One region of the Microbacterium murale genome, then DNA from elsewhere that is predicted to be linked to it. Evidence: predicted binding sites of a transcription regulator. Region 1 holds the regulator's gene; each other region holds the start of a gene.
What was found. The regulator LexA, encoded in region 1, represses DNA repair genes until DNA is damaged. The targets are predictions, from matches to a motif close to TCGAACANNTGTTCGA.
Positions count from the first base shown of each region.

Region 2: the regulator LexA is predicted to act here: its motif matches at 3,207-3,222, upstream of QFZ46_RS09950 (HNH endonuclease signature motif containing protein).
Region 3: the regulator LexA is predicted to act here: its motif matches at 6,039-6,054, upstream of QFZ46_RS07535 (HNH endonuclease signature motif containing protein).

Region 1 covers NZ_JAUSXK010000001.1:290,287-298,158, forward strand. The annotation lists gene QFZ46_RS01480 (histidinol-phosphate transaminase) at 1-801, opposite strand, end outside; gene QFZ46_RS01485 (LysM peptidoglycan-binding domain-containing protein) at 815-1,189, opposite strand; gene lexA (transcriptional repressor LexA) at 1,498-2,184, shown strand; gene QFZ46_RS01495 (S9 family peptidase) at 2,303-4,162, shown strand; gene smpB (SsrA-binding protein SmpB) at 4,167-4,643, opposite strand; gene ftsX (permease-like cell division protein FtsX) at 4,713-5,627, opposite strand; gene ftsE (cell division ATP-binding protein FtsE) at 5,624-6,676, opposite strand; gene QFZ46_RS01515 (DUF2510 domain-containing protein) at 6,811-7,635, shown strand; gene prfB (peptide chain release factor 2) at 7,642-7,872, opposite strand, start outside.
Region 2 covers NZ_JAUSXK010000001.1:2,015,192-2,023,063, forward strand. The annotation lists gene QFZ46_RS09930 (ABC transporter substrate-binding protein) at 1-286, shown strand, start outside; gene QFZ46_RS09935 (class I SAM-dependent methyltransferase) at 286-1,071, shown strand; gene QFZ46_RS09940 (FecCD family ABC transporter permease) at 1,068-2,273, shown strand; gene QFZ46_RS09945 (ABC transporter ATP-binding protein) at 2,310-3,071, shown strand; gene QFZ46_RS09950 (HNH endonuclease signature motif containing protein) at 3,254-4,504, shown strand; gene QFZ46_RS09955 (helix-turn-helix domain-containing protein) at 4,534-4,812, opposite strand; gene map (type I methionyl aminopeptidase) at 4,862-5,650, shown strand; gene QFZ46_RS09965 (SRPBCC domain-containing protein) at 5,730-6,218, shown strand; gene QFZ46_RS09970 (ArsR/SmtB family transcription factor) at 6,215-6,532, shown strand; gene QFZ46_RS09975 (TetR/AcrR family transcriptional regulator) at 6,588-7,154, shown strand; gene QFZ46_RS09980 (DHA2 family efflux MFS transporter permease subunit) at 7,243-7,872, shown strand, end outside.
Region 3 covers NZ_JAUSXK010000001.1:1,535,876-1,543,747, reverse strand. The annotation lists gene QFZ46_RS07560 (DUF6194 family protein) at 1-249, opposite strand, end outside; gene QFZ46_RS07555 (MerR family transcriptional regulator) at 290-979, shown strand; gene QFZ46_RS07550 (acetylxylan esterase) at 983-1,954, opposite strand; gene QFZ46_RS07545 (cell division initiation protein) at 2,201-3,631, shown strand; gene QFZ46_RS07540 (sulfurtransferase) at 3,660-4,502, shown strand; gene QFZ46_RS07535 (HNH endonuclease signature motif containing protein) at 4,542-6,017, opposite strand; gene QFZ46_RS07530 (nuclear transport factor 2 family protein) at 6,156-6,509, opposite strand; gene QFZ46_RS07525 (helix-turn-helix domain-containing protein) at 6,621-7,403, shown strand; gene QFZ46_RS07520 (DUF1349 domain-containing protein) at 7,584-7,872, shown strand, end outside.

The sequences.
Region 1 (7,872 bases):
CACGGCGGCCGCCTGAGTGAGGGCGCTCAGGTGATACGGCAGCCGCACGAGCCGCAGCGCATCGATGAACGCCGGATCGGCGGCGAGATACCCGACCCGCGCACCGGCGAATGCGAACGCCTTGCTCATGGTTCGCGAGACGGCCAGGCGAGGGCGTCCCTCGAGCAGAGTGAGAGCGGATGCCGATTCACGGGGCGCGAACTCCTGGTATGCCTCGTCCACCACCACGATCCCGCGGGAGGCCTCGTAGACGGCCTCCACCACATCAAGCCCGAGCGGAGTGCCCGTGGGGTTGTTCGGAGTGCACAGCATGATCACGTCGGGGTCAGCTTCGATCACCTGAGCCACCGCGTCCTCGGCGGTGATCGTGTAGTCGGGCTGACGGCTGCCGGCTGTCCAACGTGCGCCAATGCCCTGCGCCAGCAGGGGATACATCGAGTAGGTGGGTGCGAAGCCGAAGACCGTTCGACCCGGTCCGGCGAAGGCCTGCAGAATGTGCTGCAGCACCTCGTTCGAACCGTTGCCCGCCCAGATCTGCGACGCGTCGAGGTCGTGGCCGAGGTACTCGGCGAATCCCTCACGCAGCGCCGTGAACTCCCGATCGGGGTAGCGGTTCACATCACGCAGCGCGACGGCGATGTCGTCGAGGATGTCGCTCGCCACTTCATCCGGAACCGGATGGGTGTTCTCGTTGACGTTCAGCGCGACGGCCAGCGGGGCCTGAGGTGCGCCGTAGGGGGTGAGGCCGCGAAGATCGTCGCGAAGGGGGAGGTCGCTGAGTGAGACAGTCACCCTCCCCATGTTAACGCGGAGTTCAGTCGGCGTACTCCGCGGGGATCGCGAGTTGCTGGCCGACCTGCAGCGAACCGCCGCCGAGCGCGTTGAGCTTCTCGATCTCGCTGATCACCGTGCGGGGGTCTTCTCCGGGGGCGACGTCTTCGGCGATCGCCCAGAGCGTGTCGCCGGGCATCACCGTGACCGTGTCGAAGTCAGTGGTCTCCACTGCCTCGCCGGAAGCGAGAGCAGAGCCGCCGCTGAGAGCAGCGAACCCGATCCCTGCAGCCAGGGGGAGCGCCGCGAGGGCGACCAGCAGCCGACGTCCGCGTGCCGTCAGTCGCAGTCGCGTCGAAGCACTGGACGTTGCACGTACGGAAGGGACTGCGGGGGCGCTGATGCTGATGGTGCTCATGTGACTCTCCTCTGCCTCTTGGCTGCCTCTGGACTTTCGCCTTTTGGCGTAGCGTTCGCATTCGCCGCTCGGCCGGGAGCGGGGAATGCGAAGCTACGTACCGAATGTATCTTCGAATTCGAACATCTGTCAAGACCTATTCGAAACCCACCCGCTGAATTTACCGACACGCTCGAACAGATCTTCCGTTTCGGTGTGTTTCTCGGATACGGTTTCGATACGAACACCACACCACGGGCCACCGACATTCGAAGATGAGCGCCGTGGACACGACGATCAGCACCGTGAGCGCGCACGAAGGAGCACCCATGAGCGACATCTCCGTCCCCAGCCCTGAGGCCCCGCGCACCCGTCGGCGCAAGAACCTCAGCGCGAAGCAGCTGGCGATCCTCGAGGTCATCCAGACCTCGATCGCACGGCACGGCTATCCGCCGAGCATGCGCGAGATCGGCGACGCCGTCGGTCTGAAGTCGCTTTCGAGCGTGACCCACCAGCTCGGGCAGCTGGAGCTGAGCGGCTATCTGCGCCGCGACCCGGGCAAGACCCGTGCCATGGAAGTACTCATCGACCTGCCCGGCACCAGCGGCGAGAACCCCGCCGACTCAGCCACTCCGGTCGGCGATGCGGCGATGGTGCCGCTGGTCGGTCAGATCGCCGCCGGTATCCCGATCACGGCAGAGCAGCAGGTGGAGGAGATCTTCCCGCTCCCCCGCCAGCTCGTCGGCAAGGGCGATCTGTTCATGCTCAAGGTCTCCGGTGAGTCGATGATCGACGCCGCCATCTGCGATGGCGACTGGGTCGTCGTGCGCACGCAGAACACGGCGGAGAACGGCGAGATCGTCGCGGCGATGCTCGACGGCGAAGCCACTGTGAAGACGTTCCGCCAGCGCGACGGACACACTTGGCTCCTCCCCCGCAACTCCTCATTCGAGCCCATCCTCGGCGACGACGCCGTTGTGCTGGGGAAGATCGTCGCGGTGCTGCGCGCGGTCTGACGGCATCCACGAAGAACCGCCCCTCCGGATTCGGAGGGGCGGTTCTTCGTCATTCGGACATCAGACGGCGACGACGTCCACGCGGCTGCACACGGCAGACGCCGCTTAGGCTCGAAGCATGCAGCCGTACGGAACCTGGCCGTCCCCCTTCCACGCCGCCGATATCGCATCATCCGCCCCGCGCATCGACGGTGCCCGTTTCGTCGGCGACGAGATCTGGTGGGGGGAGTCGGTGCCCGCCGAGGGCGGTCGTGTCACGGTGCGCAGTTCGACTGGCGACGTGCTGCTGCCCGAGCCCTGGAGTGCGCGATCGCGAGTGCACGAGTACGGCGGCGGCGCGTGGACGGCGGATGCTCACGGCACGCTGTTCTTCGTCGACGCCGGCGACCAGCGCGTGTACCGGATGCGGCCGGGCGCGGAGCCGGAGCCGTTGACACCCGAGGGTCCGAACCATGGCGGACTCCGTCTGCAGCACGGGCGCCTTCTCGCCGTGCGCGAGGATCTGTCTGTGGAACCGCACCGGCGCGCCATCGTCGAGATCCCCACAGATGGCTCCGGTCTTGCCGACGCGGACGCCATGCGCGTGTTCGTCCAGGGCAGCGCGTTCTTCGCCCACCCCGCGCTCTCCCCCGACGGCACCCGCATCGCGTGGGTCGAGTGGAGCGGACGCCAGATGCCATGGCAGCAGGCCATGCTCAGCATCACCAACGTCGGCGGCGACGTCTTCGCCGACACCCGCGCTCATGCTGCCTTGCAGCCCGAGTGGATCAGCGATTCAGAGCTCGTCTACGCCGACGATCCCACCGGCCGCTGGAACCTGTATCGACGGCGGATGGACGGGCTTGAGGCTTCCATGCCGGAGGCCATCGCACCGGCCGACGCCGACACAGGCTACGGCCTGTGGGTACTGGGCAACCGCTGGTACCAGCCGCTCGCCGACGGCCGCATCGTCGCCGTGCGCACGAACGGCTCGGACGAGGTCGTGCTGATCGGGAGCGACGGGTCAGAGAAGCGCCTGGATGTGCCGGCCACTGCTCACGTCAGCATCGACGACGCGTCCGGCACGCGTGTGCTGCTCTCCGGCGGCGGAGCGAACGTGAGCGCAGGTCTGTGGACCGTTGACGTGGATTCGGGAGCCGTCGAACGCATCAGAGGCGGCATACGTTCCGATGAAGCGTGGATGCCGCCCGCCTCCCGCATCGCATTCGAGGGCGCGAACGGGCCGGTGCACGCCTTCGACTACGCGCCGGCGAATCCCGATGCCGCAGCGCCAGACGCAGAGCTTCCGCCGTACATCGTCTTCGTGCACGGAGGTCCGACCGCGCACGTCGCAGGGGCGGCCTCCGCAGCCATCGCGTTCTACACGAGCCGCGGCATCGGCGTGCTGGATGTGAACTACGGCGGCTCGACCGGCTACGGCCGCGCCTACCGCGAGCGGCTCGACCGCGAATGGGGAATCACCGACGTCGACGATGTGCTGGCCGCCGCGCGCGGGCTCGCCGAATCCGGACGTGCGGATCCGAGTCGCATCGCGATCCGCGGCGGCTCAGCGGGAGGATGGACGGTGCTCGCGGCACTCGTGCGCGGTGGCGTGTTCGCCGCAGGGATCAGTCGTTATGGTGTGACCGACCTGCGCGCCCTGGCCGAAGACACGCACGACTTCGAGAAGTACTACCTCGACGGCCTGGTGGGCCCGCTGCCCGCTGCCGAACAGGTCTACATCGACCGCTCCCCGCTCACCCACGTCGAGCAGATCGATGTGCCTGTGCTGCTGCTGCAGGGCGCCGATGATCGCGTCGTCCCGCCATCGCAGTCGGAGTCGATCCGCGACGCGCTGGCGGCACGAGGCATCCCGCACGAGTACGTCGTCTACCCGGGTGAGGGGCATGGGTTCCGCCGCGCGGAGACGATCATCGACGCGCTCGAGCGCGAGCTGCGCTTCCTCGGGAAAGTGTTCGACTTCCAGCCCGAGCTGTAGAGGTTTAGTCCCCCACGCGATTGCGCAGGCGCATCGCGCGCTGGGCCTCTCGGGTGTCCTGGCGTTCACGCAGCGTCTGGCGCTTGTCGAACTCGCGCTTGCCCTTCGCGAGAGCGATCTCGACCTTGGCTCGCCCGTCCGAGAAGTACAGCTTGAGCGGGATCAGCGTGTACCCGCCTGCGGACACCGCATGCTGCAGCTTCTCGATCTCCTCGCGGTGCAGCAGCAGCTTGCGAATCCGCTTGGCCGAGTGATTCGTCCAGTGCCCCTGCGAGTACTCGGGGATGTGCACCGAGTCGAGGAAGATCTCATTCCCCTTGACGAACGCGTACCCATCGCTGAGGTTCGCGCGGCCCTGCCGCAATGACTTCACTTCGGTGCCGGTGAGCACCATCCCCGCCTCGTACGACTTCTCGATGTTATAGTCGTGACGTGCGCGACGATTGGTCGCGACGACCTTCTCCCCGCGTTCCCTGGGCATGATGCTCTCCTGATCCGTGCCGCGCCGAACGCACGACAGCCCATCAGTCTACAACGACGCAGACGGATGCTAGGTGCGCAGCCAGCGACGAATCGCGAAGCCGGCCGACAGCGCAGCAAGAAGCACACCGATGCCGATGAGTACGGGCACGACGAGCGCAGCATCCTGCATCGTCACCCAGGTGGTGATGAACGGCACCCGGCCCTTCAGATAGCCGTTCACGCCGAAGTGCACGCCGGCGACCACGGCGGCGCTGGCCAGCACCGAGCCGATGAAGGCGGCGAACACGCCCTCCAGCACGAACGGCGTCTGGATGAATCGGTTCGAGGCGCCCACCAGGCGCATGATCCCGATCTCCTTGCGTCTCGCATACGCCGACAATCGGATCGTCGTGGCGATCAGCAGGATGGCGGCGATGAGCATGAGTACCGCGATGCCGACGGCGATGTAGGTCGCGACGGTGAGAGCGGAGAACAGCGGATCGAGATACTGCAGCTGGTCACGCACCTCCTCGACACCGTTGATGCCGGCGAAAGCCTCTACGATCACCTGCGATTGACCGGGGTCCTTGAGCGTGACGTAGAACGTCTCCGACATCTGCTCCTCGGTGAGCACACTCGCCTGCTCTTCGCCGAGGAGTTCGGTGATGTTCGCGTAGGCCTCTGCCTTGTTCTCGAATCGGAGGTCGCCGATGAGCGAGGCGAGCGGATCGCCTTCGAGTTCTGCGCGCACCTGGTCGACCTGCTCCGGTGTGGCGGCGCCATCGAGACAGCTCTCGCCCGTCGAGACGGTCGAGCACATCGAGACAGACACCTGGGCACGCTCGGTCCAGTAGTCGCGCATGGTGCTGATCTGGCCCTGCATGAGGATCGCCGCGCCGACGAACGTGAGCGACACGAATGTCACGAGCACGACCGAGATCACCATCGAGATGTTGCGTCGGAGGCCCCCGAGGGCCTCGGCGAGGATCAGCCCCACTCTCACGATGTCGGCCCCACTTCTTCGTCGTCGCCGCTATCCGCGAGCCCGAGGCGGTCGGCGACTCCGAGCTCGGCGACGTCGACCTCCGGAAGGATGATCGGGTGGGTGCGAGGGCCGACAGCGGTCGGCGCGGGCTCTGCGGCCGGCGCGGGCTCTGCGGCCGGCGCGGATGCGGGGGTGTCAGCGGCAGAATTCGTCTCGGCAGCCGGAGCGCCTGCGGCGCTCCGCGCCGCTCTCATCGACGCGATCATCTCAGCGGTGAGCGGCTCGAGCGACTCCGTCTGACGCTGCACCTCCTGCACCGCGGTGAGCGCGGCCGTCGCGGCGGCGCCCCGCTCCTGCTCCGGCACGAGCTGCGGAATCATCGACCGATCGCCGTATCCGCCGTGCACTTCATCGCGCACCATCTCACCGTCGCGGAGTTCGATCACTCGGCGCTGCATCTGATCCACGAACGCGGCCTCGTGAGTGGCCATCAGCACGGTCGTGCCACCGGCGTTGATCCGCGCCAGCAGTTGCATGATGTCGACGGAGGTCGCCGGGTCGAGGTTTCCGGTCGGCTCGTCGGCGAGCAGTACCTGCGGACGGTTCACGAGTGCACGGGCGATCGCGACGCGCTGCTGCTCTCCGCCGGACAGCTCGTGCGGCATCCGCTTCTCCTTGCCGTCCAGCCCTACGAGGGCCAACGCCTCCGGCACCGCCTGCTGGATGAAGCCGCGGGAGGATCCGGTCACCTGCAGGGTGAAGGCGACGTTCTGGAACACGGTCTTGGTCGAGAGCAGACGGAAGTCCTGGAAGACCGAGCCGATATGGCGGCGGAAGTAGGGCACTTTACGGTTCGCCAGCGAACGCAGGTCGCGGCCGAGCACGGCGACGCGCCCTGCGGAAGGGACCTCTTCTCGCAGGATGAGCTGGAGGCAGGTGGACTTCCCTGAACCCGACGCACCGACGAGGAAGACGAATTCGCCCCGTTGGACCTCGAAGTCGACGCCGGCGAGGGCCGGTCGCTTCGTGCCGCGGTAGCGCTTGGTGACGTTCTCGAACCGAATCATGGCTTTACGAGCCTAAGCGCGCGCCCCTCGCTCGCCGCGAGCGACACCCCGCCCAGATCACCATGCCGACGGTATGCGACCGCATCCTGCTATATATGACCTGACGAGATGCATCCGGGATGCCGGAGGGGAGCATGATGACGGCACCTGCCGGCTGGTATGGGGATGGTTCAGGGCGACAGCGATGGTGGGACGGTGCCCGATGGACCGAGCATGTCTTCGACCCTGTGCCCGCCCCTGTGGCGGAGACCGCCGAGACGCTTCCCGCGTTCGCGCCCCCGTTCGTCCTGCCCCCGCAGACCACGATGGCTCCGACGATGCCTGCGGTCGCACTCGACCACCGAGGAGTGCCGTCGGCGACGCCCGCACCGACCGGAGCCCGTCGGTCTCGCAAGGGGCTGATCTTCGGGCTGATCGGAGCCGCCGTCGTCATCGTGGTGGTAGCGGTGGTGGCGATCCCGTTCTTCATGCCGACCGACCAGCCGGCAGCAGAGGATGACGGTCAGAACCCCCTGATCGCTCCGTGGGAGATCCGCACGCACGAGCCGGAAGCCGAAGAAGCCGAGAGACAGCAGGAGGCGGAAGAGGAGGAGACCGTCTACTGGGATGAGATCGAGCTCGGAGACTGCTGGCGATACGACGAGGAGGACTGGTCGGCGGGCTATGCGGACATCGTGTCGTGCACGCTGACCCACTCCGACGAGATCTATTACACGTACACGATGGACGGTGCCGAGTTCCCCGGAGACAAAGCGGTGATCAAAGAGGCGACCGCCGTCTGCATGGCGGAGTTCGGTACCTTCGTCGGCATTCCGTATGAGGACTCTGAGCTCGACTTCTGGGCGATCACGCCCACCGAGGTCACCTGGAACACCGCCGATGACCGCGTCGTGCAGTGCTCGATCTTCGATCCCGAGACGAACGCACTTACCGGCGCGCTCAAGGGTGCCGAGCGCTGAACCGACTCAGTCGTCGTCTTTGCGCTTGCGCCAGCGGATGCCGGCCGAGATGAAATCGTCGAGGTCGCCGTCGAACACCGCCGCGGGGTTGCCCGATTCCTGACCGGTGCGGAGGTCTTTGACCAACTGCTGGCCGTACAGGAAGTACGAGCGCATCTGGTCGCCCCAGCTCGCCGTGATGTTGCCCGCGAGCTCTTTCTTCTTCGCCGCTTCTTCTTCCTTCTGCAGCAGCAGAAG
Region 2 (7,872 bases), 1.7 Mb from region 1:
CCTCTTCAGCGATGCGGCCACGAAATGGCCGGAGGTCAGCTGGGATGAGATCGCACTGCGCGACCCGGACGTGATCATTCTCGGCGACCTCACGCGCGGCTACCCAGGAGATACCGCCGAGGAGAAGATCGAGTTCCTCAAGAGCGATCCGCTGACCTCCACGATGGATGCCGTCATCAATGACCGCTTCATCATCGTCCCCGGCCAGTACATGGACCCGTCGATCCACAGCGTCCAGGCGCTCCCGACCGTGGCGCAGGGCCTCGTCGACCTGGCGGTGAAGTGATGACGCACGCGATCGAAGACCTGATCCGCCGCTGGGACGATCAACAAGCGGCGTACATCACGCACCGCGAGCAGCGCTTCGAGATCATGCTCGACGTCGTGGCTCATGTATGCGCGACAACCGCCGATGTGGCATCCGACGGCACCGGACTCATCGCAGTCGACCTCGCCTGCGGCCCGGGGAGTCTGTCGCAGCGGATTCTCGAGCGGTTCCCCGGCGCCCGTGTGATCGGCATCGACTACGACCCCGTTCTGCTCGCCCTTGCCGGCGCGTGGCTCGGCTCGAGGTACGGTGAGCGCTTCAGCGCTCTCGACGCAGACCTCGCGGCGCCCGGCTGGGAGACGCAGCTGCCGGAAGGTGCAGTGCACGTCGCCGTCTCCTCCACGGCGCTGCACTGGCTGCGGCCGGCGCAGCTGGTCGCGCTCTACGACACGCTCGGCACGGTGCTGCCACCGGACGGCGTCTTCATGGACGCGGATCACCTGCGCTACGACCCCGCCTCGCAGCCTCTCCTCAGCCGTGTCGCCGCCGCAGACGACGAGCGCACTCAGCACGAGGCGCATTCACGGGGCGTGCGGACTTGGGACGAATGGTGGACGGATGCTGTCGCGCTCCCGGAACTCGCACAGCACGCCGGCGAGCGTGCTCGCCGCTTCGCCGCTCGACCGCCGACACCGCATGCGCCGCTCGAGCTGCACCTCAGCGCGCTGCGCGCCGCCGGCTTCGCCGAGAGCGGTGTCATCTGGCGCCACTACGACGATGTCGTCGTCCTGGGACGCCGATGACGAAGCTCGCAGAGACGGATGCCGATGGCGCTGACGCGCACGCGCATCCGTCTTCGGCGGTTCGACTCGAAGCGCCCGACGTCGATTCGCCCGACGTCGATTCGCCCGACGTCGATTCGCCCGTCGATGAGTCAACCCGGCGGAGAGCCGATCGTGGTGCGGGCGACCGCGTGCGTCGGCGTCTGCGCTCGTCCGTGGTGCTCATCCTCTTCGCCGCGGCGCTCGGCGCCTCGATCATCGCGGCGACCTTCGTCGGCACCGCGAGCATCGGACCACTCGACGTCGTCGCGATCGTCCTGAGGCACATCGGACTCGACGCTCTCGCGCCAGTGCCTCCCGTCTCGCCGCTCATCGACGCGCTGATCTGGGAATCTCGACTTCCCCGAGTGCTGCTCGCGGCGACAGTCGGCCTCGGGCTGGCCGTCTCTGGTGCCGTTCTGCAGTCGATCACCCGCAACCCGCTCGCTGAGCCGTACCTGCTGGGAGTCTCATCCGGCGCGTCCACCGGAGCGGTCGCGGTGATGATCCTCGGGTTGGGTTCCGGTGCCGTGAGCCTCTCGATGGGAGCGTTCGGCGGCGCGCTCGTCGCCTTCACGATCGTGCTGGTGCTGATCGGCGGCGGCCGCGTCTCGAACCCCGCTCGAGTGGTCCTCACCGGGGTGCTCGTGTCGCAGTTCTTCTCAGCCGTCACCTCGCTCGTGCTCATGCTCAACGGCGACGCCGACTCCACCAGGGGCTTCACGTACTGGCTGCTCGGCTCGCTCGGCGGCGCACGGTGGGAGCCGCTCATCGTGGCATCCGCGGTCATCGTGATCTGCGCCGTCGCCTGCCTGTTGTTCGCCCCGGCACTCGACGCCTTCACTTTCGGCTGGGACACGGCGGCCTCCCTCGGCATCAGCGTCACGCAGACGCGGGTGACCTTGATGATCCTCACTGCGCTCATGACGGCCGCAGCTGTCGCAGCATCCGGAGCGATCGGGTTCATCGGGCTCCTCGTCCCGCACGTCGTCCGGTTGCTCGCCGGTCATACGCACCGGATGCTGTTGCCTCTGTCGGCATTAGGTGGAGCGATCTTCCTCATCTGGGTCGACGCCTTCGCACGCTCGGCGTTCGCCCCGCACGAGGTCCCCGTCGGCGTCATCACCGCGCTGCTCGGCGCACCGGTCTTCGCTATCGTCCTGCGCAAGGCGGCACGGCGATGACGACGTTGACGGCTCACGAGATCGTCTGGTCGGTCGATGGCAAAGGGCATCCTCGATGGAGTCTCGCTCGAGGCGCGCGCGGGAGAAGTACTCGGCATCCTGGGGCCGAACGGCGCCGGCAAGACCTCTCTGCTGCGCATTCTCGCCGGTTTACGTCGGCCGGATGGCGGGACGATCACGCTCGACGGCTCGGATCTGCGGGCGATGAGGCGCCGCGCAGTCGCGCGCCGCCTCGCGATCGTCGAGCAGTCGCCGGAAGTGCACGATGACATCACCGTGCACGAGACCGCAGCCCTCGGGCGCACTCCTCATCGCGGCACATTCGCCGCGCTCGACCGTGACGATCACTCGGCGATCGAGCGCGCGCTCCTGCTGACCGGAATGGGGTCTTATCGCTCGCGGACCTGGCGCAGTCTCTCCGGGGGTGAGCAGCAACGGGCGCAGCTTGCTCGTGCGCTCGCGCAGGAGCCGGACGTGATCGTGCTTGACGAGCCCACGAACCACCTCGACATCCGCTACCAGCTGGACGTGCTCGGCCTCCTCTCCTCGCTCGAGATGACGGTTGTCACGGCGCTGCACGATCTCAATCTCGCGGCGCGCTTCTGTGATCGGGTCGCGGTCCTCCACGCCGGTCGAGTCCGCGCGTCGGGGCTGCCCGCAGATGTCCTCACGGTCGGACTGCTCCGCGAGGTGTACGAGGTCGACGCCGTGGTCGAGACCTCACCCCACACGGGATCGCTCGTGGCAACCTATCTCGGCGGTTCGGAAGATCGCGCCTCGCGGCGTTCGGGGGTTTGAGTCTGCGCCCTGCGGCCCCGATCATGGCCCGGTTCGCCGCTGGGGACCGCGGTTGTAATAGTAAATATATACGAAGAAATGTCGTCAGGGCGGCCGCGCGTTCTTCAACCAGAGTCAGGTTTGCGTCACTATTAATCGAACTTTTGTTCGACAAATGGACCACTCTGCGGTAGTCTTAAGGCATGTCGAAGTTGACCGGTCTGCACGAGGCGATCTCCCGCCTCGACGTGGCGTGGGCGGATGCTGGCGACTCGAACGACCTTTCGAGGGATCAGCTGATCGCGGTCACGAACGCGATCGGCTTGTTGCAGCGTCGACTGGATGCGGTGCACGTGGGCGTGGCGGCGGGTGTCGCCAGCGAATCGCGTACGGAGCTCGGTGCAGATTCTTTGGCGAAGCAGCAGGGTTTCCGCACTCCGGCGAAGTTGATCGCCGCAGCCACGGGCATGTCGACAGGTGATGCCATCCGTCTCATCAAGGTGGGCGAGGCGACGGCGGTGCGCACGGATCTTCTGGGTGCCCGGTTGCCGGCGAAGTACCCACTGGTGAGCGAGGCGATGGCGGCAGGAACTCTGAGTGCGCAGGCGGCCGCGTTGATCATCGGGGTGCTGGAGCGGTGTCGTATCGCTGCCGGGCCGCAACAGACGGCGGAAGGGGAGAGGCTGCTTGTCGATGCTGCGCCCGGACTCGCGCTCGATGAGATCCGCCGGCTCGTGGTGCGGGTCGAGGCATGGCTCGACCCTGATGGTGTCGAACCGCGAGAAGACGAGCAGCGGGGCAAGCGGTCGCTCACGTTCTTCGAGCGCGGCGGGCGGTTGCATCTCAACGGGAACTTCGATGTCGAGACCGGTGCGCCGATCGTCGCCGCGCTTCGCGGATACGTGAGCGCGGCATTCGCTGCTCGCCAGGACGCCCCCGATCCGGACGCGCCCGATGCCGATCGTCGCACGGTGCCGATGCTGCACGTCGACGACCTGGAATCCGCCACTGGCGCCGCGACGATCGACGGCATCGACCAGCCGATAAGTGCAGCCGCTGCCCGACGGATGGCCGCCGACGGCGGGGTGATCCCCTGCGTCCTCGGTGGAGACAGCGAGATCCTCGACTGGGGTCGGAAGAAGCGCTTCTTCACCAAGGCGCAACGCCTCGCCCTCGTCGAACGCGATGGCGGATGCGCCATGTGCAACCTCCCGCCCGAAATGGTCAAGGCCCACCACATGCGATGGTGGGAACGCCATCACGGACGAACTGACCTCTCCAACGGAATCCTCCTGTGTGAGAGCTGTCACCATCGCATCCACGACAACGGATGGGACATCCATATCGACGGCACAGGTGTGAACGCGCGGGTCTGGTTCATCCCTCCCGCTCACGTCGACCCTGCACGCACTCCCAGACTCGGCGGACGCGCACGCTTCGATATCGCCGCGTGAACATCTGCTCCCTCGCGGGTAGACCCGATCTAGGTATTCAACGGCGCGGGAACACGCGTCGGCTCGGGCAGGCTGATCTCGCGCCAGACCGTATCGAGCGAGAGCCCGAGCGCATGGGCGATCGCAGCGATGGTCGGGAAGGCGGGTGTCGCGACGCGGCCGGACTCGATCTTGCGCAGCGTCTCGGGCGACACTCCTGCATCGAGTGCGACGTCGAGCATCGTGCGTGCACCCCGTGCCTGGCGCAGCATGGTGCCGAGGCGTTCTCCTCGTTCGATCTCTGCGGCAGAGAGCGGCATCCTGACCATCATGATTCCGATTCTAATACCGGTATAACAACACCGGTATAGTTATTGGATGATCGAGATTCTGAACACCGACGAACTCGCCCGAGCGAAGAGCACCGGTGCGCTGGTCGCCGACATCCTGCAGGAGATGAAGCGCCGCAGCGCGGTCGGCGTGAACCTGCTGGACATCGACCGATGGACCAGGGAGATGATCACCGAAGCCGGCGCGCAGTCCTGCTACGTCGACTACGCGCCCTCATTCGGGAACGGTCCCTTCGGCCACTACATCTGCACGGCTGTCAACGATGCCGTGCTCCACGGAATGCCGCACGACTACGCGCTCGCCGACGGCGATCTGCTGACGCTCGACCTCGCCGTCTCGCTCCGAGGAATCGCCGCGGACGCTGCCATCAGCTTCGTCGTCGGAGAAGCGCAACCTGCGGAGAGCCTGGCGATGATCGCCGCGACCGAGCAGGCTCTGGCGGCGGGGATCGCGGCGGCCAGGCCTGGTGCCCGGGTCGGTGACATCTCCCGCGCCATCGGGACTGTCCTCAAGGCGGCGGGGTACCCGATCAACATGGAGTTCGGTGGCCATGGCATCGGGTCGACAATGCATCAGGATCCGCATGTTGCGAACGCCGGACGGCCCGGTCGCGGATACGTATTGCGACCGGGGCTGCTGCTCGCGCTAGAACCGTGGGTCATGGCCGACACCGATGAGCTCGTCACGGATGCCGACGGGTGGACGCTTCGGAGTGCCACCGGATGCCGCACCGCTCACACTGAGCACACGATCGCGATCACTGCGGACGGTGCGGAGATTCTCACCCTACCTAGTGCAACTGGAGGGTTGCATTAATCGGAATTAGGTGCAACCATGAGATTGCAGTTGGTCGATCGGCCAGCGAAGAATCTCGAAAGGAACCATCATGGTGAGCATGACCGAAAACCCGGCATCCATCGTCGACGAAGACGCATTCACGGTGCGGCGCAGCATCCGCATCAACGCACCCGTCGAGAAGGTGTGGCGCGCGATCACGCAGCCCGAGTACATCTCCCGCTGGTTCGGCCGCACCGTGCTCGACGGTGTCGGCGTCGGAGCCGCCGGAACGATGACCTTCCCGGACTACGGCTCCATCCCGCTGCGGGTCGAGGAGTGGGATGAGCCGCGCGTGGTCGCGTACCGCTGGAACAACGACGACGCGCTCGGGAAGCTTCCGGACCGCGTTCAGGAGAAGGGCTCGACCGTCTTCACGTTCACGCTCGATGAGATCGATGGCGGTACGCAGCTCACTGTCGTCGAAGCCGGATTCGAGAACACGTCCGATCCGCGCGTGAACCTCGAGAGCCACCGCACGGGTTGGGATGAGGAGCTCGACAAGATGGTCGCCCTGGTCGAGAAAGACGCAGTCGAGGCCGACGAGTGAGCGCAGACACCCTGGCTCCCATGTTCGCGGCACTCGCGGATGAGACGCGGTGGAGCATCCTGCAGGCGCTCGGAGAGGGGGATGCTTCGGCATCCGCCCTCGCCGGGCGTCTCCCCGTCAGTCGCCAGGCGATCGCGAAGCACCTCGCGGTGCTGCAGGAGGTCGGCCTCGTCGAGCCGATACGCGCCGGCCGCGAACTGCGATTCCGCGTGATCGGTGCCGAGCTCAGTGTCATCGCTGAGCGTCTCGACGTGATCGGGCGCGGCTGGGACCGCCGTCTTGCATCGATCAAGGAGATCGCCGAAGAGCTGTGATCGGGGATCGGCTCTTGCTTGTAATCCAAGGATCAGTGAGTGTACAGTCACTCATATGGTCACGGCTCGCAGCTCAATCCTCTCCACGGCCGACGCGCGGCGGCCCATCGTCGCAGCAGCGGCGCTGGCGGAGTTCGCGCGCGGCGGCTACTACGCCACGACCGTCGCCGATGTCGCCCGGGAGGCGAAGATCTCCCCCGCGTACGTCTTCAAGCTCTACTCCGGCAAGGAAGCGCTCTTCGTCGCAGCCCTCGAAGCGTGCTTCGATGCGATCATCGCGGCCCTCGAAGAGGGGGCGGATGCTGCAGTCGACCAGACGCCTGAGAACATCCTCGACGCGATGGGCGATGCGTACGCGCAGTTGATCAGCGACCGAACTCTGCTGATGCTGCAGGTGCACGCGCAATCGGTCGCCGAGATCCCGGTCGTGGGGGAAGCTCTTCGTGCCGGACTTGCGCGCGTCACGATGTTCGCGAAGAACCGCTCCGCCGGGGCGGATGACGATGTGCAGCGCTTCATCGCCTATGGCCAGCTGTGCCATCTCATCGTGACGACCCAGCTCGACGGCCGCCCCGAAGAGTGGGCCAGGCTTCTCGCCAAGGGAATGAGCCACCCGGCGTGATCGCATTCTGTGCTGCCCAGATTCTTCTTTGCTCAAAAGAGTGAGTGATGAATCACTCAGTCAGTATCCAACCGAAAGGAATGACATCATGAACACGCTCTCGACCGTCGTCCGCCCGACGATCGCCGCACCACGCAGCTCCCGCCGCTGGGTCGCCCTCAGCTTCCTCGCTCTCGCGCAGTTCCTCGTCGTGCTGGACGCCTCCATCGTCAACATCGCTCTCCCCGTGCTCGGGCGGCAGCTCGGCATGGACACGGTCGCCCTCACCTGGGTGATCACCGCATACGTGCTCGCCTTCGGCGGGCTGCTCCTTCTCGGCGGACGTCTTGCCGACCGATACGGTCACCGCCGCATCTTCCTGATCGGCACCGCTGGTTTCGTCGTAGCATCCGCGCTCGCCGGCCTCTCGTTCTCGAGCGAGATGCTGCTCGTGGCACGAGCCCTGCAAGGCGCGTCCGCCGCGCTCCTCGCCCCGGCCGCCCTCGCCTTGCTCACGCACCTCTTCCCCGACGCGAAGGAGCGCACCAAAGCACTCGGCGTCTGGGGCGCAGTCGCAGGGATCGGATCCGCGGCCGGCGTGCTGCTCGGCGGCATCCTCACCGCGACGCTCGGCTGGCAGGCGGTGTTCTTCGTCAACGTGCCGATCGGTGCGATCGTGCTGGTCGCGATTCCGCTTCTCGTCACTCGTGACGGCGAGCGAGCGGGCGGACGCCTGGAT
Region 3 (7,872 bases), 1.2 Mb from region 1:
GTCTCGCCCGACGTGGATGTTCACACGCCATCGTCCGTCGACGCCAAGGCGCGAGGCGGTGTCGTCCGGGTAGTCCTTGGTGACGACCGTCGCGAACGGTTGGGTCCGCTGCGGAATCTCACCGTCGGGGGAGAAGTAGAAGTAGTGGTCTCCCCACGAGATCTCAGGGAACGTGCTCCCGTGTTCCGGTGAGAGCACGAGGACATGGTCGAAGGTTTTCACTGTGTCAAGAATCTGTTGCATACTCATGATTCAAGTGTCTTCTTCAAGTGCTTATGGAGGGTTGCGAATGATGCGACTCTCGACAGCCGAAGCGGCGGCGGCATCCGGCTATTCGCATCAGCAGATCCGCGACCTCGAGCACACGGGAGTGATTCCGGCCGCGTCACGTCGCGCGAACGGATATCGCGAGTTCGATGAGGTGCACCTGCACGCACTGCGCGCATATCGGGAGCTGGCGATCGCTGTCGGTCCGGTCGTCGCCAGACGCACCCTGAGCGAAGTGTGGAATGCCGAGTCTGACGTCGCTGCGGCGCTGCTCAGTGCGCTGCACGTGGATCTGATGCGAGAGCGCGAGCAGGCACTCGATGCCCTGGCCGCGCTCAGAGCGATCGGTGGGGAACCGGATGCCGCGCCTGCCGACGCCATGACGATCACCGAGTTGTCAGCGGCCCTTGGCGTGCGGGCATCGACTCTGCGCTTCTGGGAAGACGAAGACCTCGTGCACCCTGAGCGCGTGACCGCGCGCGCCGCCCGAAGCTACCCGCCGGCGGCGATCCGTGAGGCCCGGATCGTCGCGGCGCTGCGGGCTGCCGCCTATCGCATCCCGCAGGTGCATGCGACGATCACCGCGCTGCGGTCGATGGCCGAGATCGACGGGCCGATCACCGCCCTCGAGTCGCGGCTGGGGGCGATCTCCGAGCGGATGAGTGTGCTCCTCAGGGTCGGCGCAGTGATCTTGGAGCTATACCGCCGATGACGCTCAGCCCGCGAGCTGCTCCGCGAGGAACGCCGCCTGCTTCTGCCATTGCACGCCCTGCCCGCCCTCGTGCTCGTTGAACGCGTACTCGGCGATCTCCGCGACCCCGCCCCAGTTGTTCCGTGCAGCGAAGACCGTCGAAGGCGGGCAGACCGGGTCCATCAGGGCGACCGAGAAGAGGGCTGGGGCCGTCGCCCGGCGCGCGAGGTTCACGCCGTCGAAGTACGACAGGGTCTCGAAGATGCGCCCTTCCGCGCCGCGGTGGACTGACAGGTACCGAGCGATTTCGTTGTACGGGTCGCGCCCGGTGAAACCCACCGCGCGCTCGAACTGGCACAGGAACGGCACGTCCGGCATCGCGGCGATGAGGCCGGTGGAAAGGCCGGCAGCGGCGATCGCGATCCCGCCTCCCTGGCTTCCGCCGCACACGGCGACCCGCGATGCGTCGACCCGGTCGAGCGAGCGGATGGCGTCGATGGCGAGCACGGCATCGGTGTAGACCCGTCGGTAGTAGTAGTTGCTCGGGTCTTCGATCCCGCGGGTCATGAACCCGGAAGCGGCCGGTCCCGAGCCATGCGGATCGGGAGTGACACCGCCGGTGCCTCCGTTGCTGCCCTGTCCACGAGTGTCCATGAAGAAGTGCGCGTATCCGGACGACGCCCATCCCAGTCGCTCGTGCGGCAGGCCGCGGCCACCGCCGTACCCGTTGAATTCCACCACTGCAGGCAGCGGCTCATCGGTGTCGACGGGAAACAGCAGCCATCCGCCCACAGGGTCGCCGTTGAAACCGCTGAAAGTCACGTCGTACACCTCCACCGACTGGAGGGGGGAATCGATGCGTCGCAGCTGAATGGGCTGCGCTGCCGCACGTGATTCCTCGAGAGTCTGCTCCCAGAAGTCATCGAAGTCGGCGGGCTCCGCGACCTCGGGGCGGTAGGAGCGGAGCTCCTCAATGGGCAGATCGAAACGCGGCATCGCGGCATCCTTCTATCGGGGGTCGGCGGCAGTTTATCCGCGTGACCGGCCGGCGCCGCAACGGCGCACGCATCCGGCTGCGCCGATGAGCATCTTCCGGTTCCGGATGGCAGGCGAAATCATTAGGCTGAGTACCGAGTTCGCACCTCGCTTTTCCTCCCCCCATTGTGCAAGCCGTCGTTCCTTCTCTGATGCTGTGTGTCACGAAGGCTGAGCGGTGAGCATCCTCCAGAAAGGTCTCCCCCTGTGAGCAACTCCGCCGAGAACAACGTCGACGAGCACGGGGCCGACTTCTTCGATCAGCTGGCCCAGGGGCAGCCCCGGGAGCAGGGAAACTTCACGATCGGTTTCCGCGGCTACGACCGCGGTGAAGTGGATGCCGCGCTCGCCGGTCTGCGGATGCAGGTGCAGCGCGCGGACGCTGATCTCGCAGAGGCCCGCGCTGGTGTGAGCCGCGATGTCGAATCGGTGCGGTCCGAGGTCTCGGCGGCGCTCGCAGACAGCGAAGCGCGCATCGCCGAGCTCGAGGCGCAGAATCAAGAACGCGTCGCCGCGCTGGAGGCCGACCTCGCCGCGGCTCGCGCGCAGGCCGACGATGCCGAGCAGCAGGTCGCGACGCTGACGAGCGAGCTCGTGGATGCTCCCAAGACGGGTGCGGAGACCGAGGGGTCGCGTCTGCAGTTCGAGGCCGTGCTTCGCGTCGCAGAGGAGCAGGCGTCCGTCCTGATCCAGAACGCCGCGGTGCAGGCCGAGCGTCTGCTCGAAGCCGCGCGGGAAGAGGCCGAGTCGCGTCGGGTCGAGCTCGCCGCAGAGGTCGACCGCATCACCGCGCAGGCGCAGCACGACGCCGATCAGGTGCGTCTGCGGATCGACACCGAGTACACCGCGCACGAGGCGACCATCCAGCGCGAGGCGGCGCACGCATCCGAGAAGGTCATCCAGGCCGAGCAGGAGGCTGCGACGGTTCGCACCGAGGCCGAGAAGGGATCGGCCGCGCTGCGCTCCATGGTCACACGCGAGACCAGCCAGCAGCGAGCGGATGCTGAGCGCGAGGTGCGCGAGATGAACGCACGCGTGCTGGAGTTCGAAGAGACCCTGACCCGCCGCCAGGACGACGCTCAGCAGGAGTTCCTGCTGCTGCACAACCAGGCCGTCGCCCACGCCGAGCGCATCACGACCGACGCGAATGAGCAGGTCGCGGCATCCCTCGAGCACTCCAAGCGCATCTCCGCGAAGGCCGACGACTACGAGCGTCTGATGCGCTCGCAGGCTCAGGCCATCGAAGCCGATGCTCAGGTGCGCGCCCGCGAGACTCTCGAGCGCGCGCGTGTGAAGGCGCAGAAGATCGTCAGCACGGTCACCGGCCACACGACCGAGGTGCTGCGCGACGCAGAGGACCGCACCCGTCAGCTGCGCTGGCAGCAGCAGCAGTTGAACAGCTTCATGGCAGAGGTTCGCGAGCTCATCCGCCCCGACGGCGTGCTCGGATCGGATGCTGCGGATGACGGCGACACGGATGATGCAGATGACGTGGACGTGCTCGAAGAGGGCGACGAGTTCATCGAGCTGGCACCCGAGGGTGAAGAGGACGACCTCGACGAGTCCGACGATGACGAAGACGCTGATGACGAGTCCGCCGATGAGGACGAAGACGAGGGCGACGACGCCAAGAGCTGACTCCGGCTCGAGGTCGTAGCCTGGGATCATGTCCCATCTGGTGAGTGTGAACGAGCTGGCCGAGCTGGTGCGCGATGACGCCGTGCGTGTGATCGATGTGCGCTGGCGTTTGAGCGTTCCGGGCGGTCGCGTGCAGCCCGACGGTCGGGAGGAGTACCTGCAGGGGCACGTTCCCGGGGCGGTGTTCGCCGACCTCGAGCAGGAGCTGACGCGGCACGGTCGGCCCGACGAGGGGCGGCATCCGCTGCCGACTACCGCGCAGTTGCAGGACGCTGCGCGCCGCTGGGGTCTCGACGACGGTGACGTGGTCGTCGTTTATGACGATGCCGGCGGGCTGCCCGCGGCACGCGCGTGGTGGTTGTTGCGCCAGGGTGGCGTCGACGTGCGGGTTCTCGACGGAGGTTGGCAGGCCTGGAAGGACGCCGGCGGTGATATCGAGAGCGGTTCGATGGAGTACTCGCCTGGAACGGTGACCTTGACGGACATCGCCGGCGACAGCCTGACGATCGACGAGGCTGCTGCCTTCCCGGCATCCGGTGTGCTTCTCGACGTGCGGGCGCCGGAGCGTTTCCGTGGCGAGACCGAGCCGCTTGACCCGATCGCTGGACACATTCCCGGAGCCGTGAACCTGCCGACCGGGAAGCATGTTGCGAGCGATGGCACCCTGCTCGATCTCGAGTCGCTCAAGAAGAACTTCGCGGATGCCGGCATCACCGACGGCACGCCGGTGGCGGCCTATTGCGGTTCAGGCATCACCGCGGCGCACACCGCGCTGGTGCTCGCCGAAGCGGGCATCGACGCGAAGATCTTCCACGGCTCCTGGAGTCAGTGGTCGAACACTCCAGATCGTCCGGTCGCCACGGGGGAGTAGCCGCAGCCCGCGCCCTGCGCCCATTCGCCGTCCGCCCGATCAGGCGGTGGCGGGTTCTCGACGGCGTTCGCGTTCTCGTGAGCGACCGCTGGCCGGTGACCGCCCCCTGCCCGCGCTTCGCCAGATCTGATCCGGATCCCACCATCGCGGTCCGCGCACCTCGGGGACCCCATCACGCATGCGGATCCGCCATTCGGAAAGGTGCAGGTTCCGATGATGCCACCAGCACAGCAGCACACCGTTGTCGGTATGCGTCGGCCCGCCGTCCGCATGCTCGCGGACATGATGGATCTCGCACCAGGTGGCGGGGACCGTGCAGCCAGGGATGATGCAGCCGCCGTCACGCAGCGTGATCGCTCGCCGCTGCAGAGCATTGAAGATGCGCGCTGAGGTGCCGATCGAGACGATTCGTCCGTTGTCGTCGAAGAGCACGCGCTGAATGCTTCCCGCGCAGCCGGTCTGCGCGGCCACACGTGCGGGGATGAATGCGCCGGTGTTCAGCACCTGCGCCCAGCCCTTGCCGGTCGCGTAGTCGGCAGCATCGATCGCGACGACAAGAGTGGGTGCCGCGCCGCCGAGGGTGGGCATCTGGTTCGAGCTCGCGGCTGCATTCAGAATCGCCGCGAACGCGTCGTGCTGCTTCTGAGTGCGGGTGCGCGAATCGGCGCGCGCGAGGTCTTCGTCCGGCAACTCGTCGGACGGCACGAAGTGCACTCCTGGTGCTTCCTCCGGTGCCTCCACTCGCGGGTTCAGCTGCGCATCGAGCAGCAGCTGCAACTGCCCGGCGACCTCCGGCAGCAACTCGCCTCGCACAGGCACAGTTCCCTCACGCAGTGCTCCGATCGAGAGGCCGCGCCTGCGCGCCGCGCGCTGATCCTCTGGTTCTGCGCCGTCCTGATCGAGATATGCCACCAGCACCTGCGACAGCAATCCGAGTTCCTCAGGCGTCGGAAGGGGCCCTGAGCTCACAGCATCCGATTCCGAATCGGTCACGGAGTCGATCCCCCGGGCGAACGCCCCGAGCTGCCGGTCGGCCTCCTGCAGCTCCGCCTCCAGGATGCGCGGCCCGGACTGCTCCAACGGTGCGATTGCGGACACCAGTCCCGCGACTCCGATGTCGCCCGCGACCATCGCGTCGCGCAACCGTGGGTACGCCGGCAGGAAGCAGCCCTCGGTCACGCTGCGCTCTCGACGCATCCACCGTGCCGCGCGCACCATGCGTCGTGCCGCGTGAGTGTCGCACAACGTCAGCATCCGCAGCAGATCTGCCGGAGTCGAGCACCCGTAGGCGAGCGTGATCCGGTCGTCGTACATGGGCGCCGACCGCTCGACGACCATCACTGTCGATTCGATCTGCATGCCCTCGATTCGGCGCTGCATCCGCCCGCACGTCACCAGCAGCTCGGCCAGATCGGCGTTCGAAAGTTCGGAGATCACCTCATCGGCGAAGGCACCGCGCGCCACAGCATTGAGCGAGTCCTCGAGACCCTTGAGCTGCTCCACGACCTTGTGCATGATTCCATTGAACACCCCGGGTCGGACATTTATACGACAGACTTGGAGTCTGTGGATAAGTACCGTCGAGTATTTGAACGACTCAGGCGGACCTGTCGGAGGGCGCGGAGGATGCCTGCGCCCTCCGACGTCCACGGATCAGGCAGGTACCTTGTCGAGGAAGCCGATCACACTGCGGATGCGTCCGTCCTCGTCGAGGGTCACGACATCGAAGCCGATGATGATCGGCTCTGCACCAGCGGGACCGAGCCCCCACTGGAAGCGCGTCTGCGAGTGGTGAGCGTCTGGCCCGGACACCAGACTGAACACGAAACCGGGGAACTGCTCGTGGACGGCAGCGATGACGGCGCTGATGCCCTCGCGTCCGCTGACCTCTGCGAGCGGGTCGACGTATGTCGCATCGACCGACCAGTGCCGTTCGAGAAGCTCCTTCCCGGCGGCGATCGTCGGGGCGTTCCATGTGTCGAGGTATGCGTTCACGATGTCGTTCATGGTGTTTCTCCTGTCGGTGTTGTGATGACGCCAGTCGATCGCACGGAGGTCATCGCGTCGATTACCTCGGAGGTAATCATCCGGTGACGAAGGGTGGATAGAGTCGGGAACATGACGATGACGACGGAGACCGACGCGCCGGTGGGTGCGCTTCTCAAGGGCTGGCGTGAGCGAAGACGGCTGACGCAGATGCAGCTCGCAATGGACACGGATGTCTCGACGAGGCATCTGAGCTTCGTCGAGACCGGTCGGTCCAGGCCTACGCCGGGCATGATCGATCGTCTCGCCGAGTCGCTGGAGATCCCTCTGCGTGAGCGCAACGGACTGTTCCTGGCCGCCGGATACGCGCCGAAGTACCTGGAGCGCGATCTGCGATCGCCCGAACTGCACGCGGTCGCCGATGCTTTCCGGCTGCTCCTCGACGCCCACATGCCCCATCCCGCCCTCGTGCTGGATCGGTGGTGGAACGTGGTGGATCGCAACGCCGCCACCGATCTCCTCCTCGTCGGCTGCGCCGATCATCTGGTCGAACCGCCCGTGAACGCCGTCCGACTGTCGCTGCACCCGGATGGGCTGGCGCCGCGTATCCGCAACCTCGGGCAGTGGAGGGCATTCCTGCTCGGCCAGGTGCGTCATCGTTTCGAGCGAACCGCAGACGCGCAGTTGGGTGAGCTCTTCGAAGAGGCGAGCGGTTACCCGGGGCCGGACGCAGAGCGGGCGGCGCCTCGTGATGTCGTCGTGCCTCTGCGTCTGGGGGTCGGCGACGATGAACTGTCATTCTTCAGCATCGCCGCGTCCGTCGTCTCAGCGGTGGACGTCACCGTCGACGATCTCCACATCGAGGCGTTCTACCCGGCCGATGCCGCGACGGCAGACGCGCTCAAACGGGCGTAGATCTGCATCGCTTCCGCCCGCCGTTCCCGCGCAGCCTGCACCGAAAATGCTCCGCACCGCCAAATAATGCGCATTATCGCCGTGACCGCGACCGCTGGGCGTGGGTACGATCAGGCGCTGTGAGCAAGGCGGGCGCCTTGCCTGAGCGACGCCGATGAAGGCGCCGAGAGGAGCAAGTCCATGGCCATTCGACGGAGAATCGCCGCGGCAGCGGTCTCGCTGACGCTCGTCGCCACTGCGTTCATCGCGGGCACGGCGTCGACCGCGGCATCCGCTGCACCGGAAGACGAACTTCCGGTCTTCACCACGCAGGGTCCGATCATCGATCGATTCACGGACGAGACCTGGAATCCGGGGAACGAGTTCATCTTCCCGTCGGTGTTCCACGCGGGGGAGTATCTCGAGAACCCTCTCGGAGAGTGGTACGTCTACTTCGCTCCGCATGACGCCCCCGGCGGCATCAACCTCA